One region of the Paenarthrobacter sp. JL.01a genome, then DNA from elsewhere that is predicted to be linked to it. Evidence: riboswitches for the same ligand, from Rfam matches in the RefSeq annotation. Region 1 holds a riboswitch; the other holds the start of a gene.
What was found. A riboswitch is a leader RNA that binds a small molecule or an ion and turns the genes downstream of it on or off. The one in region 1 is predicted to bind S-adenosylmethionine.
Positions count from the first base shown of each region.

Region 1 (4,417 bases):
CCGCCGCGCGCAGCGGCAGGATCCTCGCGGCGGCGGTAGCGGGCGGCGCGCACAAGACCCGCGAAGAGTTGGCTGACGTTCTGGGACAAGCAGGCTTGCCCGGCAAGGGCCTGGGCTTCGTCTACCACCTCATGCACGCGGAAATCAGCGGCATCCTGGTCAGCGGCGCTCCCGTGCGTTCGGCGGGCGGTGCCCTTAAACAGACATACGCCTTGTTCGAAGAACGCGCGACCGGGAGGTTTGCCGGTCCGCTCACCGGCACGGAGCGGGAGCAAGCCTTGGGGCAGTTGGCCCTGCGGTACTTCAGTAGTCGGGGGCCTGCCACAGTGAAGGACTGCTCGGCCTGGTCCGGGTTGACCATGAAGGACGTGAAATTGGGCCTCCACGTCGCTTCGGACCTCGCGCCCGGTGCTTTGGCGGCGGTTTCCGCAGACGACGTGGACTTTTACCTGCCTTCAGCTCATGCAGAGGCCCTTGGGGCACTCCCTGGCACCAACGAACCCATACCGCCCCGCATCGACCTCATCCAGTGCTACGACGAGTACGTAATGGGCTACTCACAGTCGCGCCACTACCTCGGCGGTACCGCTCCGTATTTCCCCGAAGACAACGGCCCCATGCACGTGGTCCTCCTGGACGGAAGATTGGCAGGCTGGTGGCGGCACAGCTTCACTGGCGGCGCCTGCGAGCTGGACGTGCGGATGAATACGCCGGCCACGAAGGAAGAACAGGCCGCACTGGAAGCGGAGGCAGCGCGCTACGGCACGTTCCTGGGGATGGAGACGAAGCTGGTGCGACAGTGAAGCAGCTGTGACGCGGCGGGTCTAAGCTGGGGTTGAGACTTCGGAGGCATGCACTGTGAACAATCTGTTCTTTTGGATCATCGTCTGCTCGTGGCTGATTCCCATGGGAATCCGCATGTACAACCGTTCCAAGGCGCGTCGCCTGCAGAACGGGAATTTCCCGGGTCCGGATTATCGGCAGCAAAGCCTTCCCGGCCCGGGTTACCCGCCCCAGGGCTACCCTGGCCAGAATTACCCCGCACAGAACTACCCTGGGTATAAGCCCGGGCCCGCCATCATCCGCCCCGCGGATGAGGCACCGCAGGCCGCACCGCCGTCGAACCCTTCATCTCCCGCATCATTCCCCACCGCAGCGGCGGAGCCCCAAGGCTACCGTGCGAAGAAACTGGCCGAACTGGACGCGAAGTTCACCAACGGCCAGATCGCCATGGAGGACTACATGAAGCAGCGCCAGGAGATCATGAACGGCTGATCAGCCGCACACGTGATCTTCCAGACCCATCGAAGCCGTTGAGGCTCAGGAGAAGAAAGCCCCTCTAAGCTGCCCGGACAGCTGGCCGATTTCGGTAAGGAAGCCGTCGTGGCCGATCGGCGCGTCGATGGTGTGGACGGGAACATCGCCCGGAAGAGCCGCCGCAAGTTCCTTCGACTGGGCCGGAAAATACAGCCGGTCCGTGTTCACGGCGGCCACGAAGAAGTCGGCGGTTGCACGGGAAAGAGCTTCCTGCAGGGTGCCCCGACCACGCGTGACGTCATGGGACATCAGGGCTTCGGTGATGGCGATGTAACTGTTGGCATCGAAGCGGCGGACAAGCTTCGTGCCCTGATGGTCAAGGTAGCTTTCCACTTGGTAGCGCCCGCGCTCTCCCAGCACCGCAGCAGCGAGCGGCGTCTCCTGGTGCTGGGCCTCCCGGCCGAAGCGCAGGTCCAGTTCCAGGGCGGAACGGTAGGTGATGTGCGCGATCCTGCGGGCCAGCGCCAGTCCATGCTCCGGTGCCTGGCCGTCGTAGTAGTCCCCGTTGTTGAAGTGCGGGTCCTGTCGGATGGCCAGGGTTTGGGCCTGGGCGAACGCGATCTGTTCGGCCGTGCTGTAAGCGCCCACCGAGATGACCGCACAACGGTTGACCCGTTCCGGGAAAGTGACGGCCCATTCAAGTGCCCTGGCTCCTCCCATGGAGCCGCCCAGTACAGCGTGCCAAGCGTCAATACCCAGCAGGTCCGCGAGCCGGGCTTCGGCCTCCGTGCTGTCCCGCAGCGTGACCAGCGGGAACCGGGAACCCCACGGCTTTCCATCGGGGGCGGTCGAGGAAGGGCCGGTGCTCCCGTAGCAGCCACCCACGATATTGATGGAAACGACGAAGTACCGGTTGGTGTCGATGGTGGCACCGGGCCCAACGAGCTGCTCCCACCACCCTTCCTCATCGGTGGCCCCGCGGGCGACATGGGTGCTGCCCGTCAGGGCGTGCTGGATCAGGACAGCGTTGGAGCGGTCCGCGTTGAGTTGTCCCCACGTTTCGTACGCCAGCACGACATCGGGAAGATAGCCACCGGCTTCCAGGGCCAGCGGCCCTACGCCCGCGTACTTGACTGTTCCGTCGGCTTCACCGGATTTGGGAAGGGCTGTAGCAGTGATGGTCATTCCTTTGATACCTAACCTCGCGCTTGCCTGTCGCCTTGCGTGCGGACAGGCCAGGTCCTCACCCGGGGCACCCCACCGCGGAAGGAGGGTTGCCGGCCAGCAAGCCGGGGCTATCTGCTGGCACTCATGACCTAATACGTAGAGTCTAGGAAAAACTCCACCCTTCTGGCGAAGAATGTGACATCAGTGTGACGTTAGGTGCCGTTTTGATTCACCAAAGTGCACCCGGGGCCGCCGTCCGGCGAATAATCGTCGATCCGGACGGCAGCCCCGATGTATCAGCCCGCTACTGGGAGCACGGGCTCAGGCGCCCTTGGCTGCCCGGAAACCCGCCTCAAGGTCGGCGATAATGTCGTCGACGTGCTCAATGCCGACGGACAGGCGGACCAGGCCCGGATTGACGCCTGCGACGAGCTGCTGTTCGGGAGTCAGCTGGCTGTGCGTAGTCGACGCCGGGTGGATGACCAGGGAGCGGACGTCGCCGATGTTGGCCACGTGGGAGTGCAGCTCCAGCCCGTCCACGAAGCGCTTGCCGGCTTCGACGCCACCCTTGATGTTGAACGCGACGATTGCGCCCGTGCCCCGGGGACCGTACTTTTGGCCCCGTTCGTACCAAGGGCTGGACGGCAGGCCGGCGTAGGCGACCGATTCGACGTCGTCGTGGGCTTCCAGCCATTGCGCCACTTTGGTGGCGTTGGAGACATGCCGTTCCACGCGCAGACTCAAGGTCTCCAGGCCCTGGGCGATGAGGAAGGCATTGAAGGGTGCGACGGCGGATCCGAGGTCGCGGAGCAGTTGGACGCGGGCCTTGAGGATGTAGGAAAGGTTGGCACCAAGCGCCCCGTCCTTGCCAAGGTCGCGGGCGTAGACCAGTCCGTTGTAGCTGGGATCCGGCGTGTTGAACCCCGGGAAGCGCTCCGGGTCCTTGCCGAAGTCGAAGTTGCCGGAATCGACTATGACCCCTGCAATGGCTGAACCGTGTCCGCCCAGGTACTTGGTGGCCGAGTGGACCACGATGTCCGCGCCCCACTCGATGGGACGGATCAGATACGGGGTGGAGAGGGTGTTGTCGACGATCAGCGGCAGGCCTGCTTCATGGGCCACCCCGGCAACGCCTTCAATGTCCAGAACGTCCTGGCGGGGATTGGAGACAACCTCGCCGAAGAAGAGTTTGGTGTTCGGCTGCACGGCGTCGCGCCACTGCTGAAGGTTGTCCGGGTCCTCGACGAAGGTCACCGAAATCCCGAACTTCTTCAAGGTGTGGGCAAACAGGTTGTAGGTGCCGCCGTAGAGGCTGGGGCTTGCCACGATGTGGTCCCCGGCTTCTGCGATGTTCAGGATGGCAAAGGTCTCTGCCGCCTGGCCCGAACTGAGCAGCAGCGCACCCAGGCCTCCTTCAAGGCTGGCGATCCGCTGTTCCACCGCGTCCTGGGTAGGGTTGCCGATGCGGGTGTAGATTGGCGCGAGCTCGGCCAGGGCGAAGCGGTTGGCGGCGCTCTCGGCACTCGGGAAGACGAAGGACGTGGTCTGGTAGATCGGCAGCGAACGCGCCCCCGTGGCGGCATCCGGCTCTTGGCCTGCGTGGATTTGGCGGGTTTCGAAAGACCATCCTTGGGACATGGAGTTCTCCTCTTCGTGATGCATGTGATCGGCGGACTATCAGTGGGAAGCAAACTGCGGCCAGTCTAGGAAGTGTCCGTGCGCTTGGACAGCTTTGTGACGTCACCTGAATTTTTAGGGTCTTTTGCTGCCTTTCGTGACGCCCGGCGTAAGATCCCACCTTGGTTAGGCTTGACTTAGCTGAGACACCGATCACAAAGTGCCAAGATGAAGCCATGCGCATGGATCACGTCTCTTACGCCTGTGAACGAGATGGCCTTCTGGCCACTACCGAACGAATTTCCGCGGCTCTGGGAGTGGACGCAGTCCGGGGTGGAGTGCACCCCCGCTTCGGCACCCGGAACATGATCATTCC
Region 1 is NZ_CP104877.1:1,542,305-1,546,721, reverse strand. It holds gene N5P29_RS07330 (winged helix DNA-binding domain-containing protein) at 1-803, shown strand, start outside; gene N5P29_RS07325 (hypothetical protein) at 859-1,275, shown strand; gene N5P29_RS07320 (homoserine O-acetyltransferase MetX) at 1,321-2,442, opposite strand; SAM riboswitch class IV at 2,457-2,574, opposite strand; gene N5P29_RS07315 (bifunctional o-acetylhomoserine/o-acetylserine sulfhydrylase) at 2,746-4,062, opposite strand; gene N5P29_RS07310 (VOC family protein) at 4,278-4,417, shown strand, end outside.

Region 2 (4,417 bases), 2.1 Mb from region 1:
CGGGCCAACGCAATGGCAACATCCGCGTGGCCGCCGGCGAACGCCTTGCCTCGCGGCGAAGCCCCAGCCTGAACCAGGACAGGTTCCTCGGGCAAAGGGGCTGTGTTCAACGGACCCCGGACTTTGAAGAACTCGCCTTGATGGTTGATGGGGTGGACCTTGGTGTGGTCGGCGAACCTCCCGGCGTCCACATCCTCAAGCACGGCGCCAGGTTCCCAACTCCGCCAAAGCCGCCTGACGACGTCGACGAATTCCTCCGCCTTCTCATACCGGAGGTCGTGTTCGATCTGCTGGTCCAGGCCGTAGTTCTGTGCTGCGAGGTCGCTGCCCGAAGTGACCACGTTCCACCCGAGCTGCCCCTCTGAGAAGTGCTGCAACGTTGCCAGCAGCCGGGCCGCCGTGAAGGGAGGGTAGAAAGAGGCGCTGACGGTCGGCACAATTCCGAGGTGTTCGGTGGCGGAAAGCAGATACGGGACAAGCGCCAGGGGATCGTGCTTGGGCGCAAAGGAGGCATGGGCCAGGGAAACCTCGGCTGTGCCACCATAGGTGTCGGGGACGGTCAGGGAATCCTCGATGATGAACAGGTCCAGCCCGGACCGCTCAAAGGCCCGGACAGCCTCCTGGTAGAGGGCGGGCTTCTTCCAGTCATAGCCCAGGCTGTAGCCGGGAGTCCCCCAACCTTGGACCCCGAATCCGTGGCCCACGAACCATCCAAAATGAAGCATGGGCTTGAGTGTAGAACTGCTCTGTCCGCTCACCGCGACCTGATTTCACACGAAGTTACAGGGGGTCGTACTGCGTCAATTATGCTCCCGGGAGGTCACATTTGGGGCCTGTCTTCAGCGGCCCGCCCAGGGACCGATTACGCAACATGACGACGGCGGCGCTCTCCCCGAATGCGGCGAAGGCGCCTTGGATGTTACGTTCTTCTTGAGTAATGAGCACCAGCGTTAAGCCCTGACTTGCTGGTCGGCAACCCTCTCCCGCGGCGGGGTGCCTCAGGTGACTACTCGGCTTATTCGACACTTCGAACTGCAAGCGTGACTGAGGAGCACCACGAATGCCTGAACCCACTGAAGAAAAACTCGCGTATCGCCTGATCACCGGTCCCGACACCCGTGAATTCTGCGAACGCATCAGCAATGCCCTGGCCGAGGGCTACGTCCTGCACGGCAATCCCGCAGCAACCTTCAACGGCACCGACGTGATCGTCGCCCAGGCCGTGATCCTGCCTGCCGCCGTCGCCAGTTCCGACGCCGCAGTAGCAAGCGCCGTGGACGAGTTGGAAAACTACGAAGAATCATTCGAGGGCCACGCATGAGCTACGCAGGTGACCTGACCCCGCACGACGCGTGGGCCAAACTTGAACAAGGCGCCATCCTGGTGGATGTCCGCACTGAGGGCGAATGGGCCCATATCGGCATCCCCGACACCAAGGCCACCGAGAACGATCCCCTGTTCATCCAGTGGAACCTCGCCGGTGGCATCCCGAACTCCCGTTTCATCGAGGAGCTGCAGCAGCAGGCTCCCGAAGCCGACGGCGTGGAGCTGGTGTTCCTCTGCCGGTCGGGCCAGCGCTCAATCGCCGCCGCCATCGCCGCCACGCAGGCCGGATTCACCGCCTACAACGTGCTGGAAGGCTTTGAGGGTGAGCCGGACCGTTACGGCGAACGCACTGTAAACGGCTGGAAGAACCGCGGCCTGCCTACCAACTTGGGGAACGACTAAAAGTGACATTCAATCCTGACGCCGCCGGCTGGAGCCCTGACACCCAGGCCGTCCGCGGTGGACTTGACCGTACCAACTTCCAGGAAACGGCCGAGCCCGTTTTCCTCAACTCCGGCTTCGTGTACGAATCCGCTGCCGCCGCCGAACGCGCTTTCACCGGCGAGGACGAACGCTTCGTCTACTCCCGCTACGGCAACCCGAGCGTGGCCACCTTCCAGGAGCGGCTCCGTCTGCTTGAAGGAACCGAGGCGTGCTTTGCGACGGCGTCCGGCATGTCCGCTGTGTTCACCGCCTTGGGTGCCCTGCTGGCTGCCGGAGACCGCGTGGTTGCCGCCCGTTCCCTCTTTGGTTCGTGCTTCGTGATCCTTAACGAAATCCTGCCGCGCTGGGGCGTGGAGACCGTCTTTGTCGACGGACCGGACCTGGAGCAGTGGCGCGAGGCCCTCTCCGAGCCGACCACCGCCGTCTTCTTCGAATCGCCGTCCAACCCGATGCAGGAGATCGTCGACATCGCGGCCGTCAGCGAACTGGCGCATGCCGCCGGGGCGACCGTCGTCGTCGACAATGTCTTTGCCACTCCCCTGCTGCAGCGTTGCGGTGACCTTGGCGCCGACGTGATTGTCTACTCGGGAACCAAGCACATCGATGGCCAGGGACGCGTCATGGGTGGTGCCATCCTGGGCACCAAGGAATACATCGACGGCCCGGTCAAGCAGCTCATGCGCCACACCGGCCCCTCGCTGTCCTCCTTCAATGCCTGGGTGCTCACCAAGGGCCTTGAGACCATCGGGCTGCGCGTGAACCACAGCTCGGCGTCGGCCCTGAAGATCGCCGAATGGCTCGAACAGCAGCCGGCCATCAGCTGGGTCAAATACCCGCTGCTGAAGTCGCACCCGCAGTACGAGCTCGCCACCAAGCAGATGAAGGCCGGCGGCACCGTGCTGACGTTCGAGCTCTCCCCCTCGGATGGGCGCAGCGCCAAGGAAGCTGCTTTCGCGCTGCTCGATGGCCTGGGCGTCATCGACATTTCCAACAACCTGGGCGACTCCAAGTCCCTCATCACCCACCCGGCCACCACCACGCACCGGGCCATGGGTCCGGAGGGGCGTGCGGCCATCGGATTGTCCGACGGCGTGGTCCGTTTGTCTGTGGGTCTCGAGGATGTGGACGACCTCATCCTGGATCTGGAGAAGGCCCTCAAACAGGTCTAACCTTGCTGGCATGAGGCATCCATACCGCCGGGCGGGGGCTGTCATCGTTGCGGGTTCGGTCGTTTGGCTGGCCGGGATTTCGCCGGTGCCACGCGTGTACACCACGCTGGATCCGGCCGAGCGTTTGCGGCTGCTCGTCCATGGTGAACGGGGCTGGATCATCGGGCATCATTTGGCCGCTGCGGGAACAGCCGCGGTGCCGCTCGGCATCGCGGCCTTTGCCGGCGCGCAACGTCCCGGCGCCTCCAAAACGTGGGCTTCCACGGCTGCTGCGGCATTGCTCGCAGGAGCTCCGCTTTTCATCTACAGCCTGAGCCGCCGCGCGTCGGACCTTGAGCGCTTCGCTTCATTCCGGGGGTCCAACGCGCCGTTCCTCGGTTACTCCTGGCTGCACGTGGCGGGTCTGGCGGCACTGGGAGGCAGCCTCCTGAAGTCCCCCGCCAAACGATGGGTGGGCATCACGGCAGCCGGGGTGGCCACTGTTTCCGGAGCGGTCCTTGCAACGGCCAAAGACATTCCGCCCTTCGTCTTCTATCTCACCGAAGGGGCCGTGGGCGCGTACCTGGTGGCCTGGGCTGAACCCCCGGCCAACGCTGAACAACCAGACTAGGGCCGCCGCACCCTGGTCATCATGGGTGAGGGGTCCTTGGGCCCGGTCGGCGCGCTGCCACGCACAGTCACCTTCGCAGCATGCGCGACGACGGCAGCGAGCGTTTCATCGTCGGGCGGACTTCCGGGCGGGTTGCCTCCGTCGCGGCGCCTCTGGCTGTACCGCGCCGCCGCGTCGCGTTGCTCGAAGGCCCCGTTGCCGCGCTCAAGGATCTCCGTGACACCAGCTTTGACGAGCGTCAGTTCGCCCTGGTCATCCAGGACAGGGCTCAGGTAATCCACCAGCGCCCAGACCACGTCCTCAGCCGGTTGGGGGCGGAAATCCCCGAAGTCCAGGAGATCTCCGCGCAACCCTGAATTACTGGCCCGCCACCCCGCCATCCGCAGCAGTGCGGTCGGCACAGGGGTGGGATCCACGCCGTCGAGCATTTCCAAAGAAGCCGTCTCCACCAGTGCCCGCACCAGCACCGCGATGAGGGCCGCGTCCTCCGCGCGGAGGCAGACATCGGCCACCCGTACTTCCACCGTTGGGTGATTTTTGGAGATCCTGGCGTCGAAGTAGATCATGCCCTCATCCAGGATGACCCCGGTATCAAGCAGCCGCTGCACGACGCGTCGGTAGGCCGTCAGCGAGCCGAAGAGGGAGGACGGTCCCGACGTTGGCCACCGGTTCCATGCTTGCGTTCGGTAACTGTCAAAGCCGGTGGGCAGTCCGCGCCAGTAGGGTGAATTGGCGGAGAGCGCGGTGAGGACGGCCAGTTTGTCCCGGATATGGTCCAGCACCACCACGCCTTCTTCGGGTGACTCAACCGAGGTGTGCACATGGAACCCGCAGGTCAGCTGCTCGGTGGCGATGATTCCAAAGTTGT
Region 2 is NZ_CP104877.1:3,873,132-3,877,548, forward strand. It holds gene N5P29_RS18360 (NtaA/DmoA family FMN-dependent monooxygenase) at 1-758, opposite strand, end outside; SAM riboswitch class IV at 934-1,047, shown strand; gene N5P29_RS18365 (DUF1737 domain-containing protein) at 1,061-1,321, shown strand; gene N5P29_RS18370 (rhodanese-like domain-containing protein) at 1,318-1,728, shown strand; gene N5P29_RS18375 (O-succinylhomoserine sulfhydrylase) at 1,731-2,939, shown strand; gene N5P29_RS18380 (hypothetical protein) at 2,950-3,549, shown strand; gene N5P29_RS18385 (glutamate--cysteine ligase 2) at 3,546-4,417, opposite strand, start outside.
Region 2: another riboswitch for S-adenosylmethionine. It lies ahead of N5P29_RS18365 (DUF1737 domain-containing protein); the one in region 1 lies ahead of N5P29_RS07320 (homoserine O-acetyltransferase MetX).